DNA from 2 places in the Actinomadura coerulea genome. Region 1 is predicted to be linked to the other one. Evidence: riboswitches for the same ligand, from Rfam matches in the RefSeq annotation. Region 1 holds a riboswitch; the other holds the start of a gene.
What was found. A riboswitch is a leader RNA that binds a small molecule or an ion and turns the genes downstream of it on or off. The one in region 1 is predicted to bind ZMP and ZTP.
Positions count from the first base shown of each region.

Region 2: linked by a shared signal. The riboswitch ahead of BKA00_RS23340 (bifunctional methylenetetrahydrofolate dehydrogenase/methenyltetrahydrofolate cyclohydrolase) and the one ahead of BKA00_RS11025 (serine hydroxymethyltransferase) in region 1 are both predicted to bind ZMP and ZTP.

Region 1 is NZ_JACHMQ010000001.1:2,368,700-2,384,137, reverse strand. Features, by position in the region: gene BKA00_RS11065 (hypothetical protein) at 1-502, opposite strand, end outside; gene gap (type I glyceraldehyde-3-phosphate dehydrogenase) at 712-1,716, shown strand; gene BKA00_RS11055 (phosphoglycerate kinase) at 1,792-2,979, shown strand; gene tpiA (triose-phosphate isomerase) at 2,982-3,791, shown strand; gene secG (preprotein translocase subunit SecG) at 3,931-4,173, shown strand; gene BKA00_RS11040 (RNA polymerase-binding protein RbpA) at 4,256-4,627, shown strand; gene bla (class A beta-lactamase) at 4,917-5,852, shown strand; partial or broken gene BKA00_RS40790 (MFS transporter) at 5,990-6,883, shown strand; ZMP/ZTP riboswitch at 7,093-7,179, shown strand; gene BKA00_RS11025 (serine hydroxymethyltransferase) at 7,233-8,504, shown strand; gene BKA00_RS11020 (class I SAM-dependent methyltransferase) at 8,508-9,308, opposite strand; gene BKA00_RS11015 (GNAT family N-acetyltransferase) at 9,292-10,356, opposite strand; gene BKA00_RS11010 (carboxymuconolactone decarboxylase family protein) at 10,518-11,189, shown strand; gene BKA00_RS11005 (GNAT family N-acetyltransferase) at 11,182-11,769, shown strand; gene BKA00_RS11000 (NAD(P)/FAD-dependent oxidoreductase) at 11,820-13,256, shown strand; gene BKA00_RS10995 (isocitrate lyase/PEP mutase family protein) at 13,243-14,082, opposite strand; gene BKA00_RS10990 (aspartate/glutamate racemase family protein) at 14,108-14,839, opposite strand; gene BKA00_RS10985 (helix-turn-helix domain-containing protein) at 14,914-15,438, shown strand, end outside.
Region 2 is NZ_JACHMQ010000001.1:5,092,804-5,108,241, reverse strand. Features, by position in the region: gene purH (bifunctional phosphoribosylaminoimidazolecarboxamide formyltransferase/IMP cyclohydrolase) at 1-1,258, shown strand, start outside; gene BKA00_RS23355 (GAP family protein) at 1,557-2,183, shown strand; gene BKA00_RS23350 (hypothetical protein) at 2,325-2,501, shown strand; gene BKA00_RS23345 (GNAT family N-acetyltransferase) at 2,549-3,142, opposite strand; ZMP/ZTP riboswitch at 3,269-3,354, shown strand; gene BKA00_RS23340 (bifunctional methylenetetrahydrofolate dehydrogenase/methenyltetrahydrofolate cyclohydrolase) at 3,416-4,276, shown strand; gene BKA00_RS23335 (FHA domain-containing protein) at 4,477-5,208, opposite strand; gene BKA00_RS23330 (DUF3017 domain-containing protein) at 5,503-5,943, shown strand; gene BKA00_RS23325 (NADP-dependent isocitrate dehydrogenase) at 6,082-7,299, shown strand; gene BKA00_RS23320 (malate dehydrogenase) at 7,628-8,617, shown strand; gene BKA00_RS23315 (HSP90 family protein) at 8,791-10,566, shown strand; gene BKA00_RS23310 (hypothetical protein) at 10,553-13,213, shown strand; gene galK (galactokinase) at 13,237-14,385, opposite strand; gene galE (UDP-glucose 4-epimerase GalE) at 14,382-15,335, opposite strand.

The DNA.
Region 1 (15,438 bases):
TTGCGCGCCCCGACAGGGCGATGTCCACGAAGCGCGCGATCATCTCCGGAGCGCCGGCGTCGTAGGCGGTCTCGGATCCCGCGGCCGACCAGGCGTCGTCGAGCGGGAGGCCGCGGACGCCGCCGAACTGGCGGATCTCACCGCCGCCCCCGGACGGGGGGACGACGATGTAGACGCCGTCCTTGCCCAGCCGGTCGCGCAGCAGCGCCGCGAAGGACTCGGACGGGTTCTCCGGGCCGAGGCCGGAAACCGGCGTCACCACCACGTACACGGGGACGCCGAGCCGGGCGACGGACGCCCTGATCCGCGCGGCGGCGTCCGGGGGCAGCGCGCGGGGCGCGTGGTCGGTGACGTACACGGGGTCGCGGCGGAGCGCGGCGGCGACGGCGTCGGCGCGGCCCGCCGGCTCGGCCCGCTCCGTCACGGGCGCGGCCCCGGCCGGGGCGCCGAGAAGCACGGCCCCCACGAGCCCCGCCAACAGCACCGACCACGTACGCCACATGGCCCGGAGTGTAGTGATGATCGTGCTATGTCGTGACAGGGGGCGTCTCCCCCGACCGGGGGAGACGGGCTCACCCGTGAATCCCACGAAACCGGTGTCCGGCTACTCGCAAGTCATTGGATAGGGTCTGAGGTGGGGGTGAACCCCGGATCGACCGTAGGTGAGCCCGGCTGCCACCGGGCGATACGACGTACGAGGAGAGCGGTTCCGTGACCATCCGAGTAGGCATCAACGGGTTCGGCCGGATCGGCCGCAACTTCTACCGCGCGGTGAAGGCGTCCGGGGCCGACATCGAGGTCGTGGCGGTCAACGACCTGACCGACAACGCGACGCTCGCCCAGTTGCTCAAGTACGACAGCATCCTCGGCCGCTTCCCCGAGGACGTGCGCGCCACCGAGAACGAGATCGTCGTGGGCGGCAAGGCCATCAGGGCCTTCGAGGAGCGCGACCCCGCGAACCTCAAGTGGAGCGAGGTCGGCGCCGACATCGTCGTCGAGTCGACGGGCTTCTTCACCGACGCGAACAAGGCCCGGGTGCACGCCGACAACGGCGCCAAGAAGGTCATCATCTCCGCGCCGGCCAAGAACGAGGACCTCACCGTCGTCCTCGGCGTCAACGAGGACAAGTACGACCCGGCGAACCACACGGTGATCTCCAACGCGTCCTGCACCACCAACTGCCTGGCCCCGCTGGCCAAGGTGCTGCACGACAACTTCGTCATCGAGAAGGGCCTGATGACGACGATCCACGCCTACACGCAGGACCAGAACCTGCAGGACGCGCCGCACAAGGACCTGCGCCGCGCCCGCGCCGCCGCGCTGAACGTGGTCCCCACCTCCACCGGCGCCGCCAAGGCGATCGGCCTGGTGCTGCCCGAGCTGAAGGGCCGGCTTGACGGCTACGCCCTGCGCGTCCCGGTGCCGACGGGGTCGGCCACCGACCTCACCGTCGAGCTGTCCCGTGACGTGACGGTCGAGGAGGTCAACGAGGCGTTCCGGGCCGCGGCCGACGGCCCGCTGAAGGGCTACCTCACCTACACCGAGGACCCGATCGTCTCCAGCGACATCGTCACCGACCCGTCGTCCTGCATCTTCGACTCCGGGCTGACCAAGGTCATCGGCGACCAGGTGAAGGTCGTCGGCTGGTACGACAACGAGTGGGGCTACTCCAACCGCCTCGTCGACCTCGTCAAGCTCGTCGGCTCGCAGCTGTAACCGAAGCCCGTCACCGCCGTGGCCGCGCGACGCGCGGCCACGGCGCGGCCGTGTACGGAAGGACACCGCATCCCGATGCGCACCATTGACGATCTCGACGTCGCCGGACGGCGCGTCCTGCTGCGGGCGGACCTGAACGTTCCGCTGCAAGACGGCCGGATCACCGATGACGGGCGGATCCGGGCCAGCCTGCCGACGATCGAGGCGCTGCGGGCCCGGGGCGCCAAGGTCATCGTCTGCGCCCACCTCGGCCGCCCCAAGGGGCAGGTCAAGCCCGAGCTCTCGCTCGCGCCGGTCGCCCTCCGCCTGGGCGAGCTGCTGGGCGCGGAGGTGGCGTCCGCGGCGGACGTCGTGGGCGACTCCGCCCGCGCCGCGGCCGGCGGCCTCGCCGACGGTGGCGTCGCGCTGCTGGAGAACCTGCGCTTCGAGCCGGGCGAGACCAGCAAGGACGACGCCGAGCGCGGCGCCTTCGCCGACCGGCTGGCCGCCCTCGCCGAGCTCTACGTCGGGGACGGGTTCGGCGCGGTGCACCGCAGGCACGCGTCCGTCTTCGACGTGCCGAAGCGGCTCCCGCACGCCGCGGGCGGGCTGATCGCCACCGAGGTCGAGGTGCTCAGGAAGCTCACCGAGGACGTCGAGCGCCCCTACGCGGTCGCGCTCGGCGGATCCAAGGTGTCCGACAAGCTCGGCGTCATCGACAACCTGCTCGGCAAGGCCGACCGCATCCTGATCGGCGGCGGCATGGTGTTCACCTTCCTCAAGGCGCAGGGCCACGAGGTCGGCGAGAGCCTGCTCGAGGAGGACCAGCTCGGCACCGTCCGCGAGTACCTGCGCCGCGCCGAGGAGACCGGCGTCGAGTTCGTGCTGCCGGTCGACATCGTCGCGGCGACCGCGTTCGCCGCGGACGCCGACCACGGCGTCGTGCCCGCCGACGCGATCCCGGCCGACCGGCTCGGCCTGGACATCGGGCCCGAGTCCGGCAAGCTGTTCGCCGCGCGCCTCGCCGACGCCCGGACGGTCTTCTGGAACGGCCCGATGGGCGTGTTCGAGATGGAGCCCTACTCGCACGGCACCCGCGCCGTCGCGCAGGGCCTCATCGACTCCGGCGCGTTCACCGTGGTCGGCGGCGGCGACTCGGCCGCCGCGGTCCGGCTGCTCGGCTTCGACGAGGCGGCCTTCTCCCACATCTCTACCGGCGGCGGCGCGAGCCTCGAGTACCTCGAGGGCAAGACGCTGCCCGGCCTGCAAGCCCTGGAGGACTGACGATGGCCCGCGCGACCCCTTCCGGCGCCCGGAGCGGCCGCAAGCCGCTCATGGCCGGCAACTGGAAGATGAACAACAACCACCTCGAGGCGATCGCGCTCGTCCAGAAGATGGCGTTCGCGCTCAAGGACGCCGACTACGACGCCGTCGACGTCGCGGTGATCCCGCCGTTCACCGCGCTCCGCTCGGTGCAGACCCTGATCGAGGCCGACAAGTACGGGATCCAGTACGGAGCGCAGGACGTCTCCCAGTACGGGTCCGGCGCCTACACCGGCGAGATCTCCGCGGCGATGCTGGCCAAGCTCGGCTGCACCTACGCCGTCGTCGGGCACTCCGAGCGCCGCCAGTACCACGCCGAGGACGACGCGGTCGTCAACGCCAAGGCCAGGGCCGCCCTCGCCGCCGACCTCACCCCGATCCTGTGCGTGGGCGAGGGGCTGGAGGTCCGCAAGGCCGGCGGGCACGTCCCGCACGTGCTCGCGCAGGTCGACGGCGGGCTGGAGAAGATCACCGCCGAGCAGGTGCGGCGCACGGTGATCGCCTACGAGCCGGTCTGGGCGATCGGCACCGGTGAGACCGCCACGCCGCAGGACGCGCAGGAGGTCTGCGGGGCCATCCGCACGCGGCTCGCCGAGCTGTACGACGGCGGTGTGGCCGACGAGGCGCGTATCCTGTACGGCGGTTCGGTGAAGGGCGGCAACGTCGCCGGGATCATGGCGCAGGCCGACGTGGACGGCGCCTTGGTCGGAGGTGCCAGCCTGGACCCGGGAGAGTTCGTCAAGATCTGCCGTTACCGGGACCTGCCGGGCTGATCACATCTGATCAATTCCGCGTGAACCGGGGGTTCTTGCCGAACCAGCGGGGACTTCGTCGTACCCTTCGTAGCTGACGGGTAAACGCCCGGTCCGGCTCGACCTCCGTCCTGAACTACAGACAAGGCGCTGAAGAAACGTGATCATCGCAACGTCCATCGTGCTCATCGTCACGAGCCTGCTGATGGTGGTCCTCGTCCTGATGCACAAGGGCAAGGGCGGCGGCCTGTCCGACATGTTCGGCGGGGGCGTCTCGTCGTCCCTCGGGGGGTCGTCGGTGGTCGAGCGCAACCTCGACCGGCTGACCATCGGCGTCGGGGTGGTCTGGTTCGCCTCGATCGTCGTGCTCGGGCTGCTGTTCAAGCACAAGGGCGTCGGCTGAGCCTGCCCGTCCAACACATGCGAGCGCCGCGCCGTCCTCGAAGGTCACGGGCGGCGGCGGCACACCAAGCGAGGAGTATTCCGTGGGTAGTGGCAACGCGATTCGGGGCAGCCGTGTCGGGGCCGGTCCGATGGGTGAGGCGGAGCGCGGCGACGCCGCCCCCCGCGTCTGGGTGACCTTCTACTGCGCCAACCGGCACGAGACCCGCCCCAGCTTCGCGACGGACGTCGCGGTCCCCGAGACGTGGGACTGCCCGCGCTGCGGGTTCCCCGCCGGCCAGGACTCCGAGAACCCCCCGGCACCGCCGAAGACGGAGCCGTACAAGACCCACCTCGCGTACGTGAAGGAGCGGCGCAGCGACGAGGACGGCGAGGCCATCCTGGAGGAGGCGCTCGCCAAGCTCCGGCAGAAGCGCGCCGCCGTCAAGCGGGCCATGGAGGCCGCGGCCCGCTGACGCCTCCCAAGCCGCACCGTGTGGCCCGGCCCCGAGGAGGGGCCGGGCCACACGCCTTTTCCCGCCCGTAGGCCCCTGCGCCCCGCCCGTCGTCGGGACGACGCATGCGACACGCGGGCACCGGCGGAATCGCCGCCCCCGGGAGGGCGCCCGATCGGACCCTCCCTGACCAGCTTTGATATGCGCCCGCGTATGGCGGTGCGAGCGATACCCATATTGGACGTCACGAGCGCGGCTCTGATCTGCTGGGCGGCGTCCGCCCTCCGCCCCGGAAAGCAGGTGCCTCCGCATGCCGTTCGAGCAGTCCGGGACTTCCCGGCGGACGCTGCTGGCCGCCGGGGCCCTGCTGCCGCTGGCGGGATGCGGAGAGAGGGAGCGCCCGACGTCCGCGGCGGCGCCCACGCCCGCCCTGCGCCCGGCCGCGCCCGCCGACCTGTCGCGGTTCGCGGCGCTCGAACGCCGGCACGGAGCCCGCCTCGGGGTGTACGCGCTGGCGACCGGGACCGGAGCCGAGGTGGCCTACCGCGCCGACGAGCGCTTCGCGTTCTGCTCCACGTTCAAGACGCTCGCCGCGGCGGCGATCCTGCACCGGAACCCGCTCGGCCACCTGGACGAGCGCGTCACCTACACCCGGGCCGACGTGAACTCCATCTCACCGATCACCGAGGACCGCGTCGCCACCGGGATGACCATCCGGGAGCTGTGCGACGCCGCCGTCCGCTTCAGCGACGGCACGGCGGGCAACCTGCTGATGCGCGACGCCGGCGGACCGGCGGGGCTGACCGCCTACCTGCGGGGGCTCGGCGACACCGTCGGCCGCATGGACGACTACGAGCCCGAGCTGAACAGGGTGCGCCCGGACGACCCCCGGGACACCACGAGTCCCCGGGCGATCGCCGCCGACTACCGCGCGATCGTCCTCGGGGACGCGCTGGAGCCCGCCAAGCGCGCTCTGCTCCGCGGCTGGCTCGAACGCGGCGCCACCGCCGTCGGGGCGAAACGCGTCAGGGCGGGGCTGCCCCAGGGGTGGAAGGCGGCGAGCAAGACCGGGACCGGCGACTACGGCCGGGCCAACGACATCGCCGTCGTGCGGCCTCCCCGGGGCGCCCCGGTGATGCTGGCCGTCATGTCCGACCGTCCGGGATACGGCACCCCGCCGAAGAACGCCCTGATCGCGGAGGCCGCGGCGCTGGTCGTCTCCCACCTGTCCCGGGCAGGGCTGTGACCGCCGTCTCCGCTCCGACGACCGCCCCCGCGCCGCCCGGCCCGCCGCCCGTCCCCGCCGCGGGCGCGTCCGACCGCCGGGTGGTCGTGGCGGTCGTGGCGACCCAGCTCGCCGCCAGCCTCGGCTTCTTCGCGGTGATGGCGCACCTCGTCGCCCACCTCCGCCACGACCTCGGGCTGCTGGCCGGCACGGTCGGGCTGGTCCTCGGCGTCCGGGTGGGCCTGCAGTTCGCGCTGCTCCTGCCGGTCGGCACGCTCACCGACCTGCTCGGCGCGCGCCGGACCGGAATGATCTCCTGCGCCGTGCGCGCGCTGGGGTTCGTGATGCTCGGGTCCGCCGAGAGCGTGGGCGCGCTGCTCTGCGCGGCCGTCGCGCTCGCGGTCGGCGGCGCGCTCTACAACCCCGCGGGCCACAGCCTGCTCGCGTCCGTCGGCCCCGGGAGCCGGTCCGGCGGCTTCGCCGCCTACGTCGCCGCCCAGCACCTGGCGACGGTCGCGGGACCGCCGATGGGGCTCCTCCTGCTGGGCACGGGTTCCGGGTTCGCGCTCCTGACGGCGGCGGCCGCCGCCCTCTGGGTGGTCGCCGGCGTCCTGTTCCTGCTCGTGCCCCGATCCCGCGGGAAGGGTGCGCCGGCGCGTCCGCGCGACGTCGTCGCGGGCGTGCGGGCGGTGCTCGGCGACCGGGCGTTCCTGTACTTCGCGCTGCTGACCGCGCCCACGACGCTGCTCGCCAACCACATCATGACGGCGGTGCCCCTCCTCGGCTTCAAGCCCGCGGTGGCGACGCTGTGCTTCTCCCTCCTGGCCATGGTCGCGGCGGCGGTCCAGCCCTTCGTCGCCGTCCGGCGCCGCGGCGAGCGGCCGTGGGTGCTGCGGACCGGCCTGCTGTGCGCCGCGGCGGGGTTCTTCCTGCTCGCGGCGCTGGACGGCACGCGGCCCGGCCCGCTGATGATCGCGGCCGTCCTCAACGGGGTCGCCAACGGCCTCGTCCAGCCGTCGGTCTTCCAGCGCACCGCCCGGCGCGCCCCGCCGGAGCGCTTCGGGTCGTACTACGGCGTCATGGCGTTCTGCGCGGGCATGTTCTCCTTCGCGGGCGACCTGGTCATCGGCCGTCTCTTCGACCTCGGCCCGGCGGGCGCGGCGTGGGCCCTGACCGGGGTCGGCGCCTGCGCGCTCGTCGCGGCGGCGTGCACCGCGGCGGGCGGCATGGCGGGCCCTGCGGCGGGGCCGGCCCGGTATGATGGCGCCCACGCGACTGGCGCAGTCAAGGTGGAGACGACCACCGGGGAGCGAAAGTAGTCCGCACACCGCGCGCCTGGGTGTACGGGTCCCCTTCGCCGGGGCGCCCGAAGCCCCGGCGCGAGCAGCGCGGAGGCTCACGATGCACGAACCGGCCGTACCCCATCTGCAGGGCCAGGACCCCGAGATCGCCGCGCTGGTGGAGGCCGAGGCCCGCCGCCAGTATGAGAAGATCCGCCTGATCGCCTCGGAGAACTACGTCTCGGAGGCGGTGCTGGAGGCCGCCGGAACGGTCCTGACCAACAAGTACTCCGAGGGCTACGCGGGCAGGCGCTACTACGAGGGCCAGCAGAACGTCGACCCCATCGAGCTGCTCGCCATCGAGCGGGCGAAGGGCGTGTTCGGCGCCGAGCACGCCAACGTCCAGCCCTACTCGGGCTCGCCCGCCAACCTCGCCGTCTACATGGCGTTCCTGGAGCCCGGCGACCCGGTCATGGGCCTGTCGCTGCCCATGGGCGGCCACCTGACGCACGGCTGGTCGGTGTCGGCCACCGGCAAGTGGTTCCGGCCCGTCCGCTACGACGTGCGCGCCGACACCGGCCGGGTCGACATGGACCAGGTGCGCGACCTGGCCCTCAAGGAGCGGCCGAAGCTGATCTGGTGCGGCGGCACCGCGGTCCCGCGGACGATCGACTTCCCGGCGTTCGCCGAGATCGCCCGGGAGACCGGCGCGATCCTGGCCGCCGACATCGCGCACATCGCGGGCCTGGTCGCCGGCGGCGCGCACCCGTCCCCGATCGGGCACGCCGACGTCGTCACCACCACCACCCACAAGACGCTGCGCGGCCCCCGCGGCGCGATGATCCTGTCGACGGCCGAGCACGCGAAGGCGGTCGACAAGGCCGTCTTCCCGGGCCTGCAGGGCGGGCCGCACAACCACACGACGGCCGCGATCGCCGTCGCGCTGAAGGAGGCGGCGCGGCCGGACTTCGCCGGGTACGCGCGGCAGGTCGTCGCGAACGCCAAGGTGCTGGCCGCCGCGCTGCTGGACCGCGGCTACGACCTGATCTCCGGCGGGACCGACAACCACCTCATCCTCATCGACCTGACCGGCAAGGGCGTCGCGGGCAAGCCCGCCGCGCAGGCCCTCGACCGCGCCGGCATCGAGCTGAACTACAACGCCGTCCCGTTCGACCCGCGCAAGCCCTTCGACCCGTCCGGGCTGCGGCTCGGCACCGCCGCGATCACCACCCGGGGGATCGGCGAGGAGCACATGCCGCGGCTCGCCGAATGGATCGACGAGGTCGTGCAGGCCACCGCCAAGCAGGACGAGGCGGTCCTGGACCGGGTCGCCGGGCAGGTCCGCGACCTGCTCGCGTCCTTCCCGATGCCCGGCTGGCGGTCCGCGCCCTGACCCTCAGGGCCGTGCCGCCGGGCGCGGGCGCAGCAGCGTGATCATGCGCCAGGCCGCGGGGTCGGCGAGGGGCACCGCCTCCTCGCCGGCCCCGAAGTCGCCGTACTGCGCGACCGCCTCCAGCCCGCCCGCGAGGCGGACCGCGGCGTCGAGCTCGGTGGCGCTCCAGAACCGGTAGGGCACGACGTCGCGGAGGACACGCGGCTCCGCGCCCTCCCCGGTGATGGTCATCGTGACGCGGTCGTCAGCGATCTGGGTGACGGGGTCCAGCCGGTCGGACGGCTCGCCCCAGCGCACGCTCGCCCGGACGCCGTCCCGTTCGACGGTCCAGCCGGTGCTGACGCTCGGGTCGTCGCCCAGCCGGTCCCGGGGGTGCGACATCTCGACGACGTAGAGGCCGCCGGGGGACAGGTGCGCGGCGGCGCACCGCAGGTGCGCGACGAACGCGTCCAGCGTCATGAGGTGGGACGTGGAGTCCAGCATGGTCGCGACGAGGTCGAAGCGGCGGCCCAGCGCGAACCGCGTCATGTCGCCCTCGACGACCTCCAGTTCGACGCCGGCGCGTTCGGCCTCACGCGCCGCGTAGGCGCACATGCGCGGGTTCAGGTCGAGCGCCGTGGCAGCCAGCCCGCGGCGGGCGAGCTCGCGGGCGTGCTCGGCGGGCCCGGCGGCCAGCTCCAGCGCCGTGCCGGGGGCGAGGCCCCGCTCGGCGCACCAGCCGAGCAGCACGTCCACCTCGGCCGGCACGTCGCGGAACGAGCACGCCAGCTCGTAGGCCCAGGGGTCGTCATATACGCCGCTCACCCGCCCATCCTGCCAGCGCGCCCGGCCCGGCGGGACGGCCGTCCAGCCGCAGCCTGACCTCCACGATGGCGGCGTCCCCGGTGCGCCGCGTCCGCCCGCCGAGGGAGGTCAGCAGCCGGCGCATCCGGGCGTTCTCGCTCAGCGCGGTCGCGCGCACCTCCACCAGGCCGCGGTCCCTGGCCAGCGCGAGCAGCAGCCCGGCGAGGGCGCGGCCGAGCCCGCGGCCCTGCCAGGCGTCCTCGACCAGGAACGCGACCTCCGCGGCTCCCGGGTCGCGGACGAGGACCAGGTGCGCGAGCGCCAGCAGCGACCCGTCCGGGCCCTCGGCGACCAGCGTCAGGCCCCGCGAGGGGTCGCAGAACCCCTCGAACGACCGGCGCGGCGGATACGGCTTGGGGCTGAAATAGCGCATCCGGCGGCTTTCCAGCGAGCAGCGCTCGTGAAGGGCCCGCACGGCGTCGCCGTCGCGGGGCTCGACCGGCCGGACGACCACCTGCGTGCCGTCGCGCAGAGCGATCCGCCTGGACGCCGACGGGCGCGCAACCGCCGGGAGCGCGGCCCGCACCAGCGCGTCCGCCCGCGCCGCCTCCGTCGCGGTGAACGGCAGCCCGGCGCGCCGGAGCCGCACCGAGCGCCCCCGCACCGGGACGAGGAGGTCGCGGGGGCCGGGGTCCTCGCCGCCGGGAGCGTCCCAGCGGGCCTCGTCGGCGCGCAGCAGCTCCGCGAGGATCTCGGGCACCGCGTCCGGCTCGGCCCGGAGCCGGGCCGCCAGGGCGAGGGCGCGGGTCGGCTCGTCCACCAGGTCGTGGGGGCGCGCGGGGAGGACGGCGGTCCGGGTGCCGCCCGCCGCGCCCAGCGCCTCGGCGAGGGCGCGGGCGTCCGGGCCGCCGCGCGGGACGTCGACGATGAACTCGTCGACCACCCCGTCGGCGTCGAGCTGGACCGACAGCCCGAGGATGTTGGCGCCGCGCCGGGCGAGTTCGGCCGTGAGGGAGGCGAGGCGGCCGGGACGGTCCTCGATCTCGGTGCGGATGCGCAGCAGCGGCATGTCACGTTCCCTCCGGGGGCGGGGGCCCCGTTCGTGTCCGGTGCGGTCGCCGACAAGGTTCGCCGACGCGTGTTACGCGGCCGCTACGTCATCGTGTGCCAGGGGTTTCACATTCCGGACGGGGGTTGAGCCGCCCGCCTCGAGCGCCTAGCGTGCGGTGAGTGATCGACCCCGTGACCGGTGAGCGTGTCAACGACCGACCGCGGCGCGGCCCGTCCCCGACGAGGCTCCCGCTGCTCCTCCCCGGTTCGCTCAGCGAAGAGCAGCGAGCCGTCTACGAGGCGGTGACGGGCGGGCCCCGTGCCGGCGACAGCAATCCCCCCTTCTCCCTGGCCGACGACATCGGGCGCCTGCAGGGCCCGTTCAACGCGATGCTCTACAGCCCTTCCGTCGGGCTGCCGCTGCAGGACCTCGGCGCCGCGCTGCGCTTCCGCACCGGGTTCACCAAGCGCGAGCGGGAGATCGCGACCCTCGTCGTGGCCGCGCACCTGCGCTCCGACTTCGAGTGGTACGCCCACGAGCGGATCGGGCGCCGGCAGGGCCTGGCCGACGAGGAGACGGACGCGCTGCGCGAGGGCCGCGCGCCGATGCTCGCCGACGTCCGCGAGCGCGTCGTGTACGAGGCGGCGCGCCAGCTCGCGGCCGAGGGCGACCTCGCCGACGCCGTGTACACCGAGGCGGTGGCCACGCTCGGCCGCACGGCCCTCGTCGAGCTGGTCGCGCTCGTCGGCTACTACCAGGCGCTCGCGCTGCAGTTGCGCGTGTTCCGCGTCGGCGTCCCCGACGGGGAGGCCGCGCCCGAGTGGCCCGCCGCGGGGGACGGGTATGAGTGAGGTGCTGCGCACGGTCCGGCTCGACCTGCACCCGGTGTCGATGCGCGACCACGGGGCCCTGCTGACGCACTGGACGGGCCCCCTCGTCCGCCGCCACCTGTTCGACGACCGAGTGGTCACGCCCGTGCAGGTCAGCGAGATCATCGAGGCGAGCGAGCGGGACTTCGCCACCGAGGGCTACGGGCTGTGGGCCCTGCGCCCCGTCCCCGCGTCACCCGGCGGCGGCGCGGCGGCGCCCGGCGGTCCGCTGGCGGGCGTGGCCGGGCTCAGCCACCACGAGGGGCCGCTCGGCCACGGCGTGGACGTCGAGATCCTCTACAGCCTGGAGCCCGACCACTGGGGGCGGGGCCTGGCCGCCGAGGCGTCCCGCGCCGTCCTCGACTACGCGTTCGGGGTGGTCGGCGTGCACCGGATCACCGCCGAGATCGACACGGCCAACCCGGCGTCGTCGCAGATCGCTCTCCAGCTCGGCATGCGCCGGTGGCGGGAGGGCCCCGCCGGGCCCGACGGCGCCGCATACTACGCGGCCGAACGCTCCCGCTGGATCGGATCCCGTCGAGTTCCCGACGTCGTACCCTAGAATCCGTTGCTGCCTGTTGATTTTGCTGCGGAATGCAGCAGGATGAGCGCATGAGCTCCTCCCCGGGCCGGGCGCCCCTGGCTCCCGGCTTCGCCAACGGCGGCGTCTCCCACTGGTACCGGGCGGCCGGGCGCCCCGCCCCCGGCCCCCGCCTCCCGGGCCCGCGCACCGCCGACGTGTGCGTCGTCGGCGCCGGCTACACCGGGCTCTGGACCGCCTACTACCTCAAGCGCGCCCGCCCCGACCTGCGGGTCGTGGTGCTGGAGCGCGAGTTCGCGGGGTTCGGCGCGTCCGGGCGCAACGGCGGCTGGGTGCTCGGGGAGATCGCGGGATCCCGGGAGCGCTACGCCGCCCGGCACGGGCGCCCCGCCGCGATCGCGCTGCAGCACGCCATGTTCCGGGCGGTGGACGAGGTCGTGCGCGTCGCGGGCGCTGAGGACATCGACGCCGGCCTGGTCAAGGGCGGCGTCCTGCACGTGGCCCGGAACGCCGCCCAGCGCGCCCGCCTCGCCGCCATGGTCGACGAGGCGCGCGAGTGGGGCTGGAGCGACGACGACCTCGTCCCGCTGCCCGCCGCCGAACGCGACGAGCGGCTGCGCGTCGAGGGCGCGACCGGCGCCGCGTGGAGCCCGCACGCCGCGCGCGTGCAGCCCGCCGCGCTCGTCCGGGGCCTCGCCGCGGCGGTCCGGCGGCTCGGCGTGCGGATCTACGAGCGGACGCCGGTCGTGCGGATCGACCCGCGCCGGGCGGGCGGGCCGGCCGCCGCCGTCACCCCGTTCGGGACCGTCACCGCCGAGTACGTGCTGCGGGCCACCGAAGGCTTCACCGCCGCGCTGCCCGGCCACCGCCGCGACTGGCTTCCGATGAACAGCTCCATGATCGTCACGACGCCGCTGCCCGCCCGCGCCTGGAAGGCGATCGGATGGGAGCGCCGCGAGCTCCTCGGCGACATGGCGCACTACTACATGTACGCCCAGCGGACCGCCGACGACCGCATCGCCTTCGGCGGCCGGGGCCGCCCCTACCGGTACGGGTCGCGCGTCGACGACGGCGGGCGGACCGAGCCGTCCACCGTCGACGCGCTCTGGACGATGCTCACCGGGATGCTGCCCGCCGTCGCCGAGGAGGGGGCGGTGGAGCACGCCTGGTCGGGCGTCCTCGGCGTCCCCCGCGACTGGTGCGCGACGGTCGTCCTCGACCGCGCGACCGGCCTCGGCCACGCCGGCGGCTACACCGGCCACGGCGTCGCCACCGCGAATCTCGCCGGCCGAACCCTCCGCGACCTCGTCCTCGGCCGCGACACCGGCCTGACGGCGCTGCCGTGGGTGGACCGCCGCGTCCGCCGCTGGGAGCCCGAACCCCTGCGCTGGCTCGGCGTCCACGCGATGTACGCCCTCTACCGCGCCGCCGACGCCCGCGAGTCGTCCGCACCGTCCGCGCGGACCTCGGGCCTGGCCCGCCTCGCCGACCGGATCACCGGTCACTGACGAGTCGCTGGACGTCCCCGTACGACGGCACGCGAGGGGCGTCGCCCTCCCCGGTCACGTCGAGGGCCGCGGCGACCGCCGCGCGCAGCGCCGCGCGGAACGGCAGCGACCCGGTGCTCACCCGGTGCACGCCGAGCCGGGCGAGCCGCGGGTAGTCGGTCCCGCCCGGCAGGTGGAGCACGTTCAGCGGCAGGCCGGTGACCTCCAGAACCGCCCGGATGTCGGCGTCGGCGGCGATTCCGGGGACGAAGATCCCGTCCGCTCCCGCCCGCGCGTACGCCCGCGCCCTCCGCAGCGTCTCCTCCAGGTCCGGCGCGCCCAGCCAGAACGTGTCGGTGCGGGCGTTGAGGAAAACCTCCGGTGCGGCCTCCTTGACGGCCGCGATGACGGCCGCCTGGTGGCGGGCGGGCGCGAGGGTGCCGTCGGCGCGGCCGTCCTCCAGATTGAGCCCGGCGATCCCGTACGAGGCGAGCTCGGCGGCGAGCGCGGCCACGTCGCCGGGCCGGTCGGAGAACCCGCCCTCGACGTCGACGGTCACCGGGACGGGCAGCCGCGCCAGCGTCCGGGCGAGCGCGACCGTCTCCGCGCGCGTGCCGCCGGCCCCGTCGGCCTTTCCGGCCGCCGCGGCGACGCCGAGGCTCGTCGTGCCGATCGCCGGGAACCCGGCCTCGGCCAGCGCCGCGCCGCTCGCGAAGTCCCACGCGTTCGGCAGTACCAGCGGACGGTCGCCGTGGTGGAGCCGCCGGAAGCGGCTCGCCTTCTCCGCGTCCCCGAGCCCCGTGCCCCCGAGTTCCAATCCCCCGAACTCCATGTCCCCGAATCCCATGCCGCCAATCTAGGGGCGGGTCGTTTCAACGGGCTTCGAAGCGTCCGCCGCGCCAGGTCGGGACGGGGCGGCGGTCCGCGGCCACGTCGAAGGCGGCGCGGGCCAGCAGGCGGGTGGAGTCGAGCGTGGGCAGCGGCGAGGCCTCGGGCGTGACCAGGAGCGGGATCTCGGTGCACACCAGCGCGACCGCGTCGCACCCGCGCCCGGCCAGGCGCTCGATGATCCGGACGTACTCGCGGCGCGAGTCCTCGGTGAAGACCCCGTTGACCAGCTCGTCGAAGATGATCCGGTCGACGGTCTCCCGGTCGGCCGGGTCCGGGACCACGGCGGCGATGCCGCGCGCGGCCAGCTCGCGCGGGTAGAGCGGCCCGTCCATGGTGAAGCGGGTGCCGAGCACGCCGACGCGCGTTCGGCCGTCACGGGCGGCCTGGTCGGCGACGACCTGGACGATGTGGAGGCCGGGAAGCGCCAGCTCGTCACCGGGGTGTTCGAGGGCCAGGTGCGCGGTGTTGTCGGGGCAGACGAAGAAGTCCGCGCCCGCCGCCGCGAGACGCCCGGCGCTCTCGGCCAGGATCTCCCGGATCCGGGCGTGGTCCCCGGCCTCCCACGCGGGCATGCTGCGCGCGAGCGCGATGAGGTCGAGCGTCACGTCCGGGTGGTCGTCGGGGCCCAGCTCGCGGAAGCCCTCCTGGCAGAAGGTCCGGAAGCACAGCGCGGCGCCTTCCGCGCTGTGGGCGAGGATGCCGAGGTGCCTCATGCTCAGTCCTGTTCGTTGTGGCGAACGGTCGTCCAGTACAGTGAACACTACCTTCTGAGGACGGGAGCGGGCGAGTGGATGTGATCGCGACGGTCGCGGCGTCGATCCGGCGGGAGCGCGAGCGCGCCGGGATCTCCCAGACGGAGCTGGCCAGGCGCGCGGGCCTGGCCAAGTCGACGCTCTCCCAGCTGGAGTCGGGCGCCGGGAACCCGAGCGTGGAGACGCTGTGGGCCCTGGCGACGGCCCTGGAGGTGCCCTTCAGCCGCCTGGTGGACCCGCCGCGCCCGGCCGTCCGGGTGGTCCGGGCGGGGGAGGGGCCGGCCGCGCACTCCGACCGGGCCGACTACACGGCGACGCTGCTGGCGTCGTCCCCGCCGCACGCGCGCCGCGACCTCTACCGCGTCACGGCGGAACCGGGCGAGGCGAGGGTCTCCGACCCCCACCCGCCGGGCACCGCCGAGCACGTCGTCCTCGGCGCCGGCCGAGCCCTGGCCGGGCCCGCCTCAGAGCCGGTGGAACTGGGGCCCGGCGACTACCTCTCCTACCCCGGCGACGCCCCGCACGTCTTCGAGGCCCTGGTGCCCGGCACGGCCGCGGTC
Region 2 (15,438 bases), 2.7 Mb from region 1:
CGCGAACCTGTACCCGTTCGCCGACACGGTCGACTCGGGCGCGACGCCGGACGAGTGCGTCGAGCAGATCGACATCGGCGGGCCCACGATGGTCCGCGCGGCCGCGAAGAACCACGCGAGCGTCTCCGTCGTGGTGGACCCGTCCGCCTACGGGACCGTCCTGGACGCCGTGAAGGCCGGCGGGTTCACCCTGGAGGAGCGCCGCCGCCTGGCCGCGCGGGCGTTCGCGCACACCGCGTCCTACGACGTGGCCGTGGCGTCCTGGTTCGCCGGCGACTACGCGCCCGACGAGACCGCCGCCGAGACGCGGTGGCCCGACTTCCTCGGCGCCACCTGGGAGCGCTCGAACACCCTGCGGTACGGCGAGAACCCGCACCAGCGGGCCGCCCTGTACCGCTCGCCGGGCGAGACCGGCCTGGCCGGGGCCGAGCAGCTCTACGGCAAGGAGATGTCCTACAACAACTACGTCGACACCGACGCCGCGCGCCGCGCCGCCTACGACTTCACCGAGCCGTGCGTCGCGATCATCAAGCACGCCAACCCGTGCGGCATCGCGGTCGGCGCGGACATCGCCGAGGCGCACCGCAGGGCGCACGCCTGCGACCCGGTGTCGGCGTACGGCGGCGTGATCGCGGCGAACCGCCCGGTCACCGCGGACATGGCCCGCCAGGTCACCGAGAGCTTCGCCGAGGTGGTGGTGGCCCCGTCCTTCGAGGACGAGGCCGTGGCCGTCCTGAAGGACCGCTTCAAGAACGTCCGCCTGCTGGTCTGCCCGGACGCCCCGGCGGGCGGCGTCGAGTACCGGCGCGTCGACGGCGGCGTGCTGCTGCAGGACGTGGACGGCGTGGACGCCGGCGGCGACGACCCGTCCGCCTGGGAGCTCAAGACGGGCGCCGCCGCGGACGAGGCGACCCTGCGCGACCTGGCGTTCGCGTGGCGGGCGATCCGCTCGGTGAAGTCCAACGCGATCCTGCTGGCCGCGGACGGCGCCACCGTCGGCGTCGGCATGGGCCAGGTCAACCGGGTCGACTCCGCCAAGCTCGCCGTCGCGCGGGCCGGGCGGGAGCGGGCCGCGGCGTCGGTGGGCGCGTCCGACGCGTTCTTCCCGTTCCCGGACGGCCTGGAGGTCCTGGCCGAGGCGGGCGTCCGCGCGATCGTGGAGCCCGGCGGGTCCGTCAACGACGACAAGGTGATCGCCGCGGCGGAGAAGGCCGGCATCACTCTCTACTTCACCGGCGTCCGGCACTTCTTCCACTGAGGTCCGCGAGCCGAGGTTCGCTGGGCACGCCGTCCTGCCAGGCGCGCCGGCGGGACGTTCCCCGCCGGCGCGCCTCGGTGCTTCCCGGGCCGTGCGACCGCGGGCGCCGCGTCCGTGCTCCTCAGGGGCGGATCAGCCGCGTCCCTGGTGCGGGCCATCGGACGCGCGCCGGGCAGAGGAAATGATCAGCTCCCGGTCAAGAACGCGTCGACCGGCGGACCGGGTCTCGATCGCTCCTCTACCGTGAGTCCTGACCAGGGCGTTTCCCGCCCAGCGGGAGTCAATGCGGGGAGGGGCCATGACTCTTCAGGTGCTCCCGCTCGCGATCACGATGATGGCGGGGCCCCAGATCATGTCCGCGATCATCCTGGTGACGACCGCGAGGCCCGTGCAGGCCTCCCTGGCGTTCCTGGGCGGCGTGGCCCTGTCGGCGAGCGCGGGGGTGGCCGCCGCGCGGGGCATCTTCGCGCTGGTGGGCAGCAACGTGGACATCGGCAAGGCGTCCGACGACAGCTCGGTGGGAAAGATCGTCCAGTACGTGCTGATCGCGCTGCTGCTGGTCGCCATCCTGCGCAACTACGTGAAGCGGGCCACGATCGAACCGCCCAAATGGCTCGGGTCGCTGATGAACGCCGGGCCCGGCCGGGCGTTCAAGACCGGGCTGCTGCTGATCATTCTGATGCCCTCCGACATCATCGTGATGCTGACGGTGGGGGCCAACCTGGAGCAGCACCACGAGGGCGTGGCCGCGGCCGCCGTCTTCGTCGGGGCCACCCTCCTGGTCGCGGCGGTGCCGCTCCTCGCCCTGCTGATCTTCCACCGGCGCGCCGAGCGCGCCATGCCCCGCGCGCGGGAGTGGATGACGCACAACAGCTGGATGGTCAACATCATCTGCTGCCTGATCTTCATCGCGATCATCCACTGACGGCGGCCCGCCCCGCCCGCCCTTTCGCGACCTGTTTCCCGCCGCGGGACCGCGCACGGCCGCCGGGAGGGTAGCCTCAGGCTGCCGCGCCCCCCTGACCCTCCCTTGACCCCGGCGCGGGCGTTCCGTGGTGGAGGCGGGATGAATCTGCTGATGTCCCTCATGCTCGGCGTCGTCTACCAGGCCGACTTGCTGCTGATGGAGTCCCGGCAGGTGATCGGGCTGATCGCCGCGTTCCTGGCCGCGGTGCTCGCCGCCCAGCTCGGCTGGCACGGCACCGACCGCCTCATCGGCTGGCGCCAGCGCCCCGAGGACTGAGCGCTCCGCGGACCGGCCGTCCGGTCCCGGCCGGCCACTGCGCCCCCTCAGCGCAGTCGCCCGCGCAGGGCGCGTTCGGCGGCGGGCCATTCGTCGTCCGTCATCGCGTAGGCGGCGGTGTCGCGGATCGAGCCGTCCGCGCGGATCCGGTGCTTGCGGTGGACGCCCTCGAACGCCGCCCCGAGCCGCTCGATCGCCGCGCGCGACCGCTCGTTGCGGACGTGCGTGTGCCAGCCGACCCGGATCGCCCCGAGGTCGCCGAACGCGCGGCCCATGAGGAGCAGCTTCGCCTCGGTGTTGAGCCCCGTCCGGTGCCACCGCGACCCCAGCCAGGTGTGGCCGATGCACAGGCCGCGGTCGGACGGGGAGATCTCGTAGTAGGACGTCGTCCCGGCGACCTCTCCGGTCACGGCGTCGATCTGGACCCAGGGCAGGCGCAGCCCGCGCTCGCAGGCCGCGAGTGCCCGGTCGACCTGCGCCCGCATCTCGCCGGCGCTCTCCGGCTGCCGCTGGCTCATCCACGTCCACAGGTCCGGGTCCTTGGAGGCCTCGAACAGGCCCGCGGCGTGCCCGGCGGTCAGCGGCTCCAGCCGCACGTACCGCCCGGTCAGGACGGGCCGCTCGAACCATTCGTCGTTCATGCCGAGCACGCTAGGAGCCCGGGGGCGGCATCCGGCAGAGCCACTTGACGCCCTTTTCCGCAAGCCACTCGCGCGGCCGCCCCGGCGGAGCCGCGGGGCCGCCGTCTCCGGGCGGCCCGTTAGCATGGGGACCTACGCGACTGGCGCGGTCAAGGTGGATCACCACCGGGGAGCGAACGACAGTCCGGACACCGCGCGCCTGGGTGGACGGGACCCCTTCCGGCCGGGCTGTGCCCGGGGCCCGGTCCCGCCGAGATCCACGCGGAGGAACGCATGACGGCACAGATTCTGGACGGCAAGGCCACGGCCGCCGAGATCCGCTCGAACCTCAAGGTCCGCGTCGAGGCGCTGCGCGACCGCGGCGTCTCCGTCGGGCTCGGCACCGTCCTGGTCGGCGACGACCCGGGCAGCCACTCGTACGTGAACATGAAGCACCGCGACTGCGCCGAGGTCGGCATCGAGAGCATCCGCCGCGACCTGCCCGCCACCGCCTCGCAGGACGAGGTGGAGCACGCCGTCGCCGAGCTGAACGCCGACCCCGCCTGCACCGGCTACATCGTCCAGCTGCCGCTCCCGAAGGGCCTGGACGAGCAGCGCGTGCTGGAGCGCATCGACCCGTCCAAGGACGCCGACGGCCTGCACCCGGTCAACCTCGGACGGCTCGTCCTGATGCAGCCGGGTCCGCTGCCGTGCACGCCGAAGGGCATCGTCGAGCTGCTGCGCCGCTTCGACGTCCCGCTGAAGGGGGCCGAGGTCACCGTCGTCGGCCGCGGCATCACCGTCGGCCGCTCCCTCGGCCTGCTGCTGACCCGCCGCACCGAGAACGCGACCGTCACCCTCTGCCACACCGCCACCCGCGACCTCGCCGAGCACACCCGCAAGGCCGACATCGTCGTGGCGGCGGCCGGGGTGCCCGGCCTCATCACCGCCGACATGGTCAAGCCCGGCGCCGCCGTCCTCGACGTGGGCGTGTCCCGCGTGGACGGCAAGCTCGCCGGGGACGTCGCCGCCGACGTCCGCGACGTCGCCGGCTGGGTCGCGCCCAACCCCGGCGGCGTCGGCCCGATGACCCGCGCCATGCTCCTCGCGAACGTCGTCGAGGCCGCCGAGCAGGCCGCCGACCGGGCCGTCTGACCGGACGGGCCGATCGGACGGCGCCCGGCCCGACCGGGCGCCGTCCGCGGACGGGCGTGCTGCGGGGGCCGCCACCAGCACCAGGTGGCGGCCCCCGTCCGCGTGTCCCTGGGCCGCGCCGTCACTTACGCGGCCGCATCGGGGGCTGAGCGATCGCCCTCCGGTCGCGCTGCCGGAGGAGGGCGACCGCGGGTCTCACATCAGCTGGCCCTCCGTCCCGCGGCCGTGCTGTGCGCCGGACGGCCCGGGCCGTGGGCGTGACCGGTGGCGCCCGGCCGGCGCGTCTCGGTGGTGCCGCGCACCCCGGGGGCGCGCCCGTCCATCGGCGGACGGCCCTGCTGGGGCACGTGCACCGGCGGCAGCGGGCGGACGAGGCCCATCGCGATGACCTCGTTGGCGAGCCGAGTGCGCCGGTTGGCGCCCTCGGGGATCCGGAACTTCTGGTAGAGGCGGAGCAGATGCTGCTTGACCGCGGCCTCCGTGACGACCAGCTCGCCGGCGATGTCGCGCGCCGTGGCCGGGGCCACGAACGCCTCGTCGGACAGGGCGGGCCGGCACAGCGAGGTCAGCACGTCGACCTCCCGGCGGGTGAGCTCGGGCGCGACGGCGCGCCGCAGTTCGACGTCCGGGTCGACCTCCTCACGGGGGATGCCCCCCAAGCGGCAGCGCGCCGTGCCGAAGCTCACGACGTCACCGTCCTCCAGCACACGGCGGGCGATCGGCCGGCCGTTGACGCGCGTCCCGTTGCGGGACAGGCCCATGTCCACCACGTAGACGTACGGGCCACGTCGGACGATCTCTGCGTGCAAACGGGACACAGACGGGTCGTCGAGGCGGATGTCCACTCCTCTCCCTCTCCCGACCGTCGTAACGTCGGGGCGCAGCGGCACCACCAGCCCGCTGTCCTCGATCCGCATGAACGGCCCCTCCACGGCAGTCCTCCCAGCTAGTTAGCGACCCCTGTCTGCCGGGTTACCCGGGTGCCATGCCGTCACACCCTCCTACTGGCGAGTAGGACCGATGGCGCAGGGGATTCCGCGCTCTCGGCCATCACCTTGAGCACATAGGTCCCGTCCGCTTTTCGGCCCCGGGGGACAAGGCGGACTCTTCCCCCAGCGTCTCGCTTGAGTCTCCGTCCCGACTGATTCACGTCCCCTCGCGGCCCGCTCCCGCCGGAGGGACGCGCGATGTCGTGCCGGGCCCCGATTGCCTATACCGTGAAGGCCATGAGCACCCAGGTGCACCGGCGCAGGCGCAAGGCGCCGCGTCGGAGGAGCGCCGCCCCGCACTGGCTCGCGCGGCTGCCGTACCTCCTCGTGCTCAGCGGCGTCGGCGCGGGGCTCACGCTGTGCGCCTTCAACTACTTCCGCAAGGGCTCGGGCCTGATGGCCGCCGCGCTGCTCATCGGCGCGCTGGCCCGGCTGCTGCTGCCCGAGTCGCAGCTCGGCCCGCTCGCCGTCCGGAGCCGGTCGGTCGACTGCTGGACGCTCGTGATCCTCGGCGAGATGGTCGCGTTCGTGTCGCTGAGCGTCCCGCCGATGAACAAGACCGGGCTCGTCCTCGCCGGCGCCTTCGGCGTGCTGATCGCGTTCACGATGCTGGTGCGCGGCGTGCGGCTGCTCATCGCCGGACGCTCCTCCCGGGCGGCGCAGGAGCCGCCCGGCTAGCGCGTCGGCGCAGGTCAGGCAGGATGCGGCGGGTCCCAGGGCAAGGCCAGGTCTAGACCTCATGACCGCCTCGGCTAGCCTTGCCAGTTGAGCCTTACAAGGACTGCTGGCCAGGTGTAGGAAAGGGACAGCAACAGCATGCCCAAGATCAAAGTAGCGGGCCCGGTCGTCGAACTCGACGGCGACGAAATGACGCGGATCATCTGGAAATTCATCAAGGACCAGTTGATCCTGCCCTACCTCGATGTGGACCTGAAGTACTACGACCTGGGGATCGAGCACCGTGACGCCACGGACGACCAGGTCACCGTCGACGCCGCCAAGGCCATCCTCGAGCACGGCGTCGGTGTGAAGTGCGCGACCATCACCCCCGACGAGGCGCGCGTCGAGGAGTTCGGCCTGAAGAAGATGTGGCGGTCCCCGAACGGGACGATCCGCAACATCCTGGGCGGCGTGATCTTCCGTGAGCCGATCGTCGTCTCCAATATCCCGCGCCTGGTCCCCGGTTGGACGAAGCCGATCATCATCGGCCGCCACGCCCACGGCGACCAGTACAAGGCCACCGACTTCGTCGTGCCGGGCCCGGGCAAGGTGACGATCACCTACACCCCCGAGGACGAGGGCGAGCCGATGGAGTTCGAGATCGCCTCGTTCCCCGGCGGCGGCGTGGCGATGGGCATGTACAACTACGACGACTCGATCCGCGACTTCGCCCGGACGAGCATGCGGTACGCGCTGAGCCGCGAGATGCCGCTGTACATGTCGACGAAGAACACGATCCTCAAGGCCTACGACGGCCGGTTCAAGGATCTCTTCCAGGAGATCTACGAGTCCGAGTTCAAGGCCGAGTTCGAGGCCAAGGGCCTCACCTACGAGCACCGCCTGATCGACGACATGGTCGCGGCGGCGCTGAAGTGGGAGGGCGGGTTCGTCTGGGCCGCCAAGAACTACGACGGCGACGTCCAGTCCGACACCCTCGCGCAGGGCTTCGGCTCGCTCGGCCTCATGACCTCCGTCCTCATGACCCCCGACGGCAGGACCGTCGAGGCCGAGGCGGCGCACGGCACGGTGACCCGGCACTACCGGCAGCACCAGCAGGGCAAGCCGACGTCGACCAACCCGATCGCGTCGATCTTCGCCTGGACGCGCGGACTCGAGCACCGCGGCAAGCTCGACGGCCAGCCCGAGGTCATCGACTTCGCGCGCAAGCTGGAGCAGGTCTGCATCGAGACCGTCGAGAGCGGCCAGATGACCAAGGACTTGGCCCTGCTCGTCGGCGGGGAGACCCCCTGGCTGACCACGCAGGGCTTCCTGGAGGCGCTCGACACCAACCTCCAGAAGAAGATCGGCGGGTAGTACCGCGCCGGTCGCTCCCCGCGCAGGCGGGGATGGCCCGTTCACCGGCGGAGGCGCCGCGATGGACATGCAGTGGTCCCCGCGCACGCGGGGGTGAAGGCCGTCCCGGACACGTTCCGGGGCGGCCTTCCGCCTGTTCGGGACGGGGCGCATGCCGGGAGGCGCACCTGCGCGGTGGCGGGCGCGGCGTGCGCGATAGCCTGGCACCGCAACTATCTCGACGGCGAGAGAACCCGCGCGGCGGAGTGCAGGCGGGCGGCCTCTCGGGCGGTCGGGTTCCCAAGGATGGCCGCCTGAGCCCCGTCAGGTCACAGCAGGAGAAGGACGCATGACTCGCACCCCAGTCACCGTTACCGTTACCGGCGCCGCGGGCCAGATCGGCTACGCGCTGCTGTTCCGCATCGCGTCAGGGCACCTCCTCGGCGCGGACGTGCCCGTACGCCTGCGCCTGCTGGAGATCCCGCAGGCGGTGAAGGCCGCGGAGGGCACCGCGATGGAACTGGACGACTGCGCGTTCCCGCTGCTGTCCGGAATCGACATCTTCGACGACGCCGTACGGGCGTTCGAGGGGACGAACGTGGCGCTGCTGGTCGGCGCCCGCCCGCGCACGAAGGGCATGGAGCGCGGCGACCTGCTGGAGGCCAACGGCGGCATCTTCAAGCCGCAGGGCGAGGCGATCAACGCCGGCGCGGCCGACGACGTCAAGGTCCTGGTGGTCGGCAACCCGGCGAACACCAACGCGCTGATCGCCCAGCAGCACGCGCCGGACGTCCCGGCCGAGCGGTTCACCGCCATGACGCGCCTGGACCACAACCGCGCCCTCGCGCAGCTGTCGAAGAAGGCGGGCGCCTCGGTCGCCGACATCCGCAGGATGACGATCTGGGGCAACCACTCCGCCACGCAGTACCCGGACCTGTTCCACGCCGAGATCGCCGGCAGGAACGCCGCCGAGACGGTGAACGACCAGGGCTGGCTGGAGAACGAGTTCATCCCGACCGTGGCCAAGCGCGGCGCCGCGATCATCGAGGCGCGGGGCGCGTCGTCGGCGGCGTCGGCCGCCTCCGCCGCCATCGACCACGTGCACACCTGGGTGAACGGCACCGCCGACGGCGACTGGACGTCCATGGCGGTCGTGTCGGACGGCTCCTACGGCGTCCCCGAGGGCCTGATCTCCTCCTTCCCGGTCACCACCGCGGACGGCGAGTGGGAGATCGTCCAGGGCCTGGAGATCGACGACTTCTCCCGCGCCCGCATCGACGCGTCCGTCGCGGAGCTGTCGGAGGAGCGCGAGGCGGTCCGCAAGCTCGGCCTCATCTGACCCGCGCGCGCACGAGCCCCGGACCACGCGGTCCGGGGCTCGTCCGCGTCCGGGCCGTCCCTGGGCGGGCCGGCGGGCGGCGATCTCGCCGCGGCGGGCGCAAATGATCTGAAGGCGTCGGTATCGGTCGCTAGGGTGTGATCGCTCGCAAAGTGATCGGGGGAGGCGTGCCGGTGGCCGAACAGGCGTTCCAGGTGGACCTGCGGGGTGTGGTGGATCTGCTGAGCCGCCATCTCTACGCCAGTCCGCGCGTCTACCTGCGGGAACTGCTGCAGAACGCGGTGGACGCGATCACGGCGCGCGGCGCCGGCGGCCGCGTCGAGATCGAGACGGGCGGCGGCGTGCTGCGCGTCCACGACGACGGCGTCGGCCTCACCGAGGACGAGGTGCACACGCTGCTGGCGACGATCGGGCGGTCGTCCAAGCGGGACGAGCTGGGCTTCGCGCGCCACGACTTCCTCGGCCAGTTCGGGATCGGGCTGCTGTCGGCGTTCCTCGTCGCCGACGAGATCGAGGTCGTGACGCGGTCCGCGCGCGGCGGCGGCGCCGTCCGGTGGACGGGACGGTCCGAGGGCAGCTACCGGGTCGAGCCCGGCGAGCGGGACGAGCCGGGCACGACGGTGACGCTGCGGGCGCGGCCGGGCTCGTCGGAGCTGCTGAGCCCGCCGGTCGTCGCCGAGCTGGCCGCCACGTACGGGTCCCTCCTCCCCGTCGAGCTGGTCGTGGACGGTACGGCCGTCACCGGCGACGGGCCGCCGTGGCGGGCTTCCTACCGCGATCCCGCCGACCGCAGGCGGGCGCTGGAGCGCTACTGCGAGGAGGTCTGCGGGTTCACCCCGTTCGACGTCGTGGACCTCGACGTGCCGGAGGCCGGGCTGACGGGCGTCGCGTTCGTCCTGCCCGAGCCGGTGTCGCCGTCGGCGCGCGCCGCGCACCGCGTCTACCTGAAGCGGATGCTGCTGGCCGAGAGCGTCGAGGGCCTCCTGCCCGACTGGGCGTTCTTCGCGCGCTGCGTCGTGGACGCAGGGGAGCTGCGGCCGACCGCGAGCCGCGAGGCCCTCTACGAGGACGAGCTGCTCGAGTCGACGCGGCACGGCCTCGGCGAGGTGCTGCGGCAGTGGCTGGTGAAGCTCGCCGAGACCGACCCGGCTCGGCTGCGGGCGTTCCTGCGGCTGCACCAGCTCGGCGTGAAGGCGATGGCCCTGCACGACGACGACATGCTGCGGATCGTCGACCGGTGGCTGGAGTACGAGACGTCCTCCGGGCCGATGACCCTGCACGAGTTCCGCCGCCGCCACCCGGCCGGCCGGTTCACCGCGGACGTGGACGAGTTCCGGCGGCTCGCGGCGGTCGCGGGCGCCCAGGGCGTCGGCCTGGTCAACGGCGGCTACGTCCACGACACCGAGATCATCGAGCGGCTGCCGGACCTCGACCCCGACATCCGGCTCGCGCGGCTGGACGCGGCCGAGCTGACCACCGCGTTCGGCGTCCTCGACCCGGCGGCGGAGCTGGCGCTGCGGCCGTTCCTCGCGGCGGCGCAGCGGGCGGTGGAGCGGCTCGGCTGCGAGGTCGTCGTCCGCGACTTCGATCCCGCGTCGCTGCCCGCGCTGTACCTGACGAGCCGGGAGGCGCAGTTCCGCGAGGAGCTGTCCCGCGCGCGGGAGGCGGCGGGCGAGCTGTGGGCCGACGTGCTCGGCGCGGTCGGCGCGACCACGAGCTCCGACCGTCCCCAGCTCGTGCTGAACTACCGCAATCCGCTGGCGCGGCGCGTCACCTCGCTCGGTGACGGCGGGCCGGTCGAGGCGGCCGTCCAGGCCCTGTACGGGCAGGCGCTGCTGCTCGGCCACCACCCGCTGCGGCCCGTCGACACGGCGGTCCTGAACCGTTCCTTCATCGGCCTGCTGGAGTGGGCCGTCCACTCCCCGGAGGGCCCTGATGAGCATGGATGACGTCTACGAGCTGATGGCGCGGTCGCAGGAGCTGCCCTACGGGGAGGCCCGCACCGTCCTGGTCGAGGACGCGCTGCGCCGAGCCGAGGCGGCCGGTGATGACGTGCTGGCGTTCCACGTGCGGGTCAGGCTGACCGACGCCTACCGGTACGGCGGCGAGCCCGTGAAGGCGTTCGCGACGTTCAGCCGCACGCTGGCCGACCACGACCGCGACCCCGCCCGCTTCGACGAGACGCACAGCCTTCTGTGGCAGATGAAGGCGGTGGTCAGCTCCCTGACCTCGTTCCCGGAGATTCCGCTGGACCGGGCCTACGCCGTTCTGGACGACATGGAGCGGCGCTACAAGGCGGCCGGGCACAGCCTTCAGGCGGTGTACCACTACCGCAACGTGGTGGCGCGGCACATCGGCGACGACTCGGCGCACGAGTGGTTCGTCAAGTGGCGTGCCGCCGAGCGGGACGAGCTGTCCGACTGCGAGGGCTGCGACCCGACCGGCATGGCCCGCCACCTGGTCGAGGCCGGACGGCACGAGGAGGCGTTCGAGATCGCCGCGCCGGTGCTGAGCGCGCGGCTGTCCTGCAACGAGCAGCCCCAGTCGATCCAGACGGCGCTGCTGCCGGTGTACCTGCGCATGGGCCGCCTGGAGGAGGCCGCCGCCGCGCACCGCCGCGCCTACCGGGTGCACCGGGCGCGGCTCGCCGACCTCGGCGACATCGCCGAGCACCTGGAGTTCTGCGCGGTCACGGGCAACGGGGCGCGCGGTCTGGAGATCCTTCAGCGGCACCTCGGCTGGCTCGACCGGGCCCCGAGCGCGCACGCCGACATGGAGTTCTCCGCCGCGGCGGCCCTCCTGCTGGGGGCGGTCGAGGCGGCCGGCCACGGCGCGGCGACCGTCCGCCGCCCGGCGGCCGGCGACCGCCCGGCGGGCGACGTGCCCCTCGCCGAGCTGCGTGCCGAGCTGGCCGATCGCGCGACGGGGCTGGCGGCCCGGTTCGACGCCCGCAACGGCACGTCCCACCAGGGCGACAAGGTGCGCGCCACGCTGGGGGCCGAGCCGGTCGTCGACTTCCTGCCGCTGGCCCCCCACCACCGCCGCCCCGCGCCCGCCCCGCGGGTCCCGTCCGCGGACGACTCCGCCCCCGCCGACGACCTCGCGTTCGTGGACGATCTCGGCGAGCTGCTCGACGTGGTGGAGCGGCGCCGCGCCGGCGGCGACCTGCCCGGGATGCTGGCGGCCTTCCGGCGGTTCGACGCCGTCGCGGAGACCACCGAGCCGACGCCCTTCCAGAAGGCCCGCCGCCTGGACGGACGGGGCGTCGAACTCGCCGTCGAGGGCGACGGCCAGGGCGCCGCGCGGTGCTGGGAGGAGGCCTCCCGGCTGTACGCGGAGCTGGGCGAGGAGACGCGCCGGCACCGCGCGCTCGGCCGCCTCGGCGCGATGCGCGTCGACCTCGGAGACGAGGGCGGCCTGGAGCAGGTGATCGCGTCCGCCGAGCACCTCACCGCGCATCCGGGGGAGGACGGCGACGCCACGGCCGCGCTGCTCCGCCTCGCCACCGCGCAGCTCGGGCTGGACCGGCCGGCCGAGGCCCTCGCCGCGCTGGACCGGGTCGACACCGGCGACGCGCCCGACCGCGCCGGTGAGCTGTGGTTCCTGCGGGGGCAGGCGCTCCTGCGGACCGGCGACGCCGACGGGGCGGTGGCGGCGCTGCGCCGCTCCGCCGACGCGGCGCGCGCCTCCGGCGAGCCGGAGACGGTCGCCTCGCCCGGCCTGCTGCTCGCCCGCACCCTGGCCCGCCGGGAGGCCGGTCCGGACGAGGAGGTGTTCGCCCTGCTCGACGAGGTGCTGGCCGTGCTGCCCCCGTCGCCGATGCGGGCGGTGGCGCACTGCGACCGCGGCCTGGCGCTCCTCGCCACCGACCGGCCGGCGGACGCCGTCGCCGACCTCGCCGAGGCCATCGCGGCATGGACGGCCGAGGGCATGCACGAGCAGGCCGTCCACCTCCGCGTGGACCTCGCCGCCGCGTACCTCGCCGCCGGCCGCCACCTGGAGGCCGCCGAGACCGCCGAGGAGGCGGTTCCCGGCCTGGACGGCGACCCCGCCCGGCGCTGCCGCCTGATCCTCGCGCACGCGCAGAAGGAGATGGGCGAGGAGGACGCCGCCGCGACGTTCGCCGACCTCGCCGAGGACGCCGCGCGGGACGGCCGGCACGACGCCGTCGCGCACTTCCTGGAGGAGGCCGGGGGCGTGCTGACCGCCCTCGACCGGGACGCCCAGGCAGCCGCCCGGTTCGCCGAGGCCGCCGAGGCCAGCGAGAAGGCGGGCGACCCTTACGGCGTGGTCCGCACCCGCCGCCGCGCCGCGATGTGCCTGCTGTGGAGCGGCGACGCCGACGAGGCCGTCGCCGTCATGGACGCGGCCCGCGCGGCCCTGGCCGGGCTGCCCCCGGACAACGAGCCCGCCCGCGTCTGGGAGACCGCCCTCGTCTCCTACGACCAGGCCCGCGTCCTCGCCCAGCTCGGCCGCCTCCCGGAGGCCGCCGCGCACGCAGCCGCCGCCGCCGACGGCTTCACCACCCTCGACGAGACCGACGCCGCGGACGAGGCCACCCGCCTCCACGACGACCTGAAGGCGTCCCTCGGGTGACGGCCGCCCCCGCTGACGCGGGGTCAGGCCACGCGGTGGGCGCCCTGGGAGGGGGGCGCCTCCAGGAACTCGGGGGGCGTCCAGCCGCGCCTGGCGTAGGCGGCCGTGATCGAGTCCCGCACCTGCCGGGCTCGCGCGGCCGGGGCGAGGACGATGGCGGAGCCGCCGAAACCGCCGCCCACCATGCGGCCGCCCCGGGCGCCCGCGCGCACCGCGGCGTCGACGGTGGCGTCGGCCTCGGGCCAGGACACCTCGAACTGGTCGCGCAGGGACAGGTGCGAGGCGTTCAGCATGGCCCCGAGCTCGGGCAGGGCGCCGGCGCGCAGCAGCCCGACGGCGGCCTCGACGCGGTGGTTCTCGGTGACGACGTGCTGGACGCGGCGGCGCAGGACGGGGTCGCGCAGCGCCGCGAGGGCGGCGCCGAGGTCCTTGACGTCGCGCAGGGCGTCGACGCCGAGCAGGGACGCGGCCTCCTCGCACTCCGCGCGGCGGCGGCCGTAGTCGCCGCCCGTCAGGGCGTGCGAGGCCCGCGTGTCGACCACCAGCAGGACCATGCCCGAGGCGGCCGGGTCGAACGGGACCTGCGTCGACAGGCCGCTGCGGCAGTCGAGCATCAGCGCGCGGCCGGGCGTGCACAGCAGGGACGCCGACTGGTCCATGAGGCCGCACGGCATGCCGACCTGCTCGTTCTCGGCGCGCTGCGCCAGCCGGGCCAGCGCCGGACGGCCGATCTCCACACCGTGCAGGTCGCACAGCGCCAGCGCCGTCGCGCACTCCAGGGCGGCGGAGGAGGACAGGCCCGCGCCCTGCGGGAGGTCCGAGTCGATCAGCAGGGACGCGCCGCCCGTCCCGTGCTCGCGCAGCACGCGCGCGACGCCGACGGGGTACGCGGCCCACTCCCGGTCGGCGGGCCAGTTCTCGGAGGCGACCGTCCCGCCGTCCACGGACGCGGTGACGGCGGTGCCGGCCTGGAGCGAGCGGACCTCCACCACGCCGTCGTCGCGGCGGGCGGCGGCGACCGAGACGCCGCGCGGAAGCGCGAACGGCAGCACGAGGCCGTCGTTGTAGTCGGTGTGCTCGCCGATCAGGTTGACCCGGCCCGGCGCGTGCCACACGCCCTCGGGGGCCCGCCCGAACGCCTCGGCGAAGCTCTCGCTGAGCGCGCCGCTCATCGGGAGCGCAGGAAGGTCCACGCGTCGCCGACCATGGTGCGCAGATCGCGTTCGGGCTTCCAGCCGAGCCGCGCCTGGATCCTCTCCGAGGAGGCGACCAGCACGGCCGGGTCGCCGGGGCGGCGCGGCGCCGTCTCGGCGGGGATGTCGCGGCCGGTGACCTCGCGGCAGACCTCGACGACCTCGCGGACGGAGGCGCCGGTGCCGCTGCCCAGGTTGAAGATCTCGTGGCGGCCGGGCTCGCAGGCGTCCAGCGCGAGCAGGTGGGCGCGGCCGAGGTCGGTCACGTGGATGTAGTCGCGGACGCAGGTGCCGTCCGGCGTCGGGTAGTCGTCGCCGAACATCTTCACGGCGCCGCCGCCGCCCTGCGCGATCTTCAGCACGTTCGGGATCAGGTGGGTCTCGACCGTGTGCCGCTCGCCGAGCCGCCCGTAGGCGCCGGCCACGTTGAAGTACCGCAGCGACACCCCGCCGAGGCCGTGCAGCCGCGCGTACTCGGCGAGGGCCGTGTCGATCGCCAGCTTGGACGCCCCGTAGGGGTTGGTCGGACGGGTCGGGTCGGTCTCCAGGATCGGCGTCGACTCCGGCTCGCCGTAGGTCGCGGCGGTCGAGGAGAACACGATCCGGTGGACGCCCGCGCCGCGCATCGCCTCCAGCAGGGCGAGGGACTCGCCGAGGTTCTTGTCCCAGTACAGGCCGGGCTTCTCGACGGACTCCCCGACGAGCGAGCGGGCCGCGAAGTGCAGCACGGCGTCGAACCCGGCGCCGCCGAGCACCTCCGCCGCCGTGTCGCGCAGCGTGCCGCGCACCAGCCGGGCGCCCTCGGGCACCGCGTCCGCGTGCCCGGTGGACAGGTCGTCGAGCACGACGACCTCGTGCCCCGCCTCCAGCAGCAGAGCGGAGACGACGCTGCCGACATAGCCGGCGCCTCCGGTGACGAGCAGCTTCACTGACGGACCTCCACGACGAGACTCTCGGCCGGTTCACGATGACCGGGACGGCGGGGGGCGTCCAGGCCAGGGGGTCCGCCCAGGCTATCCGGAACGCCGAACG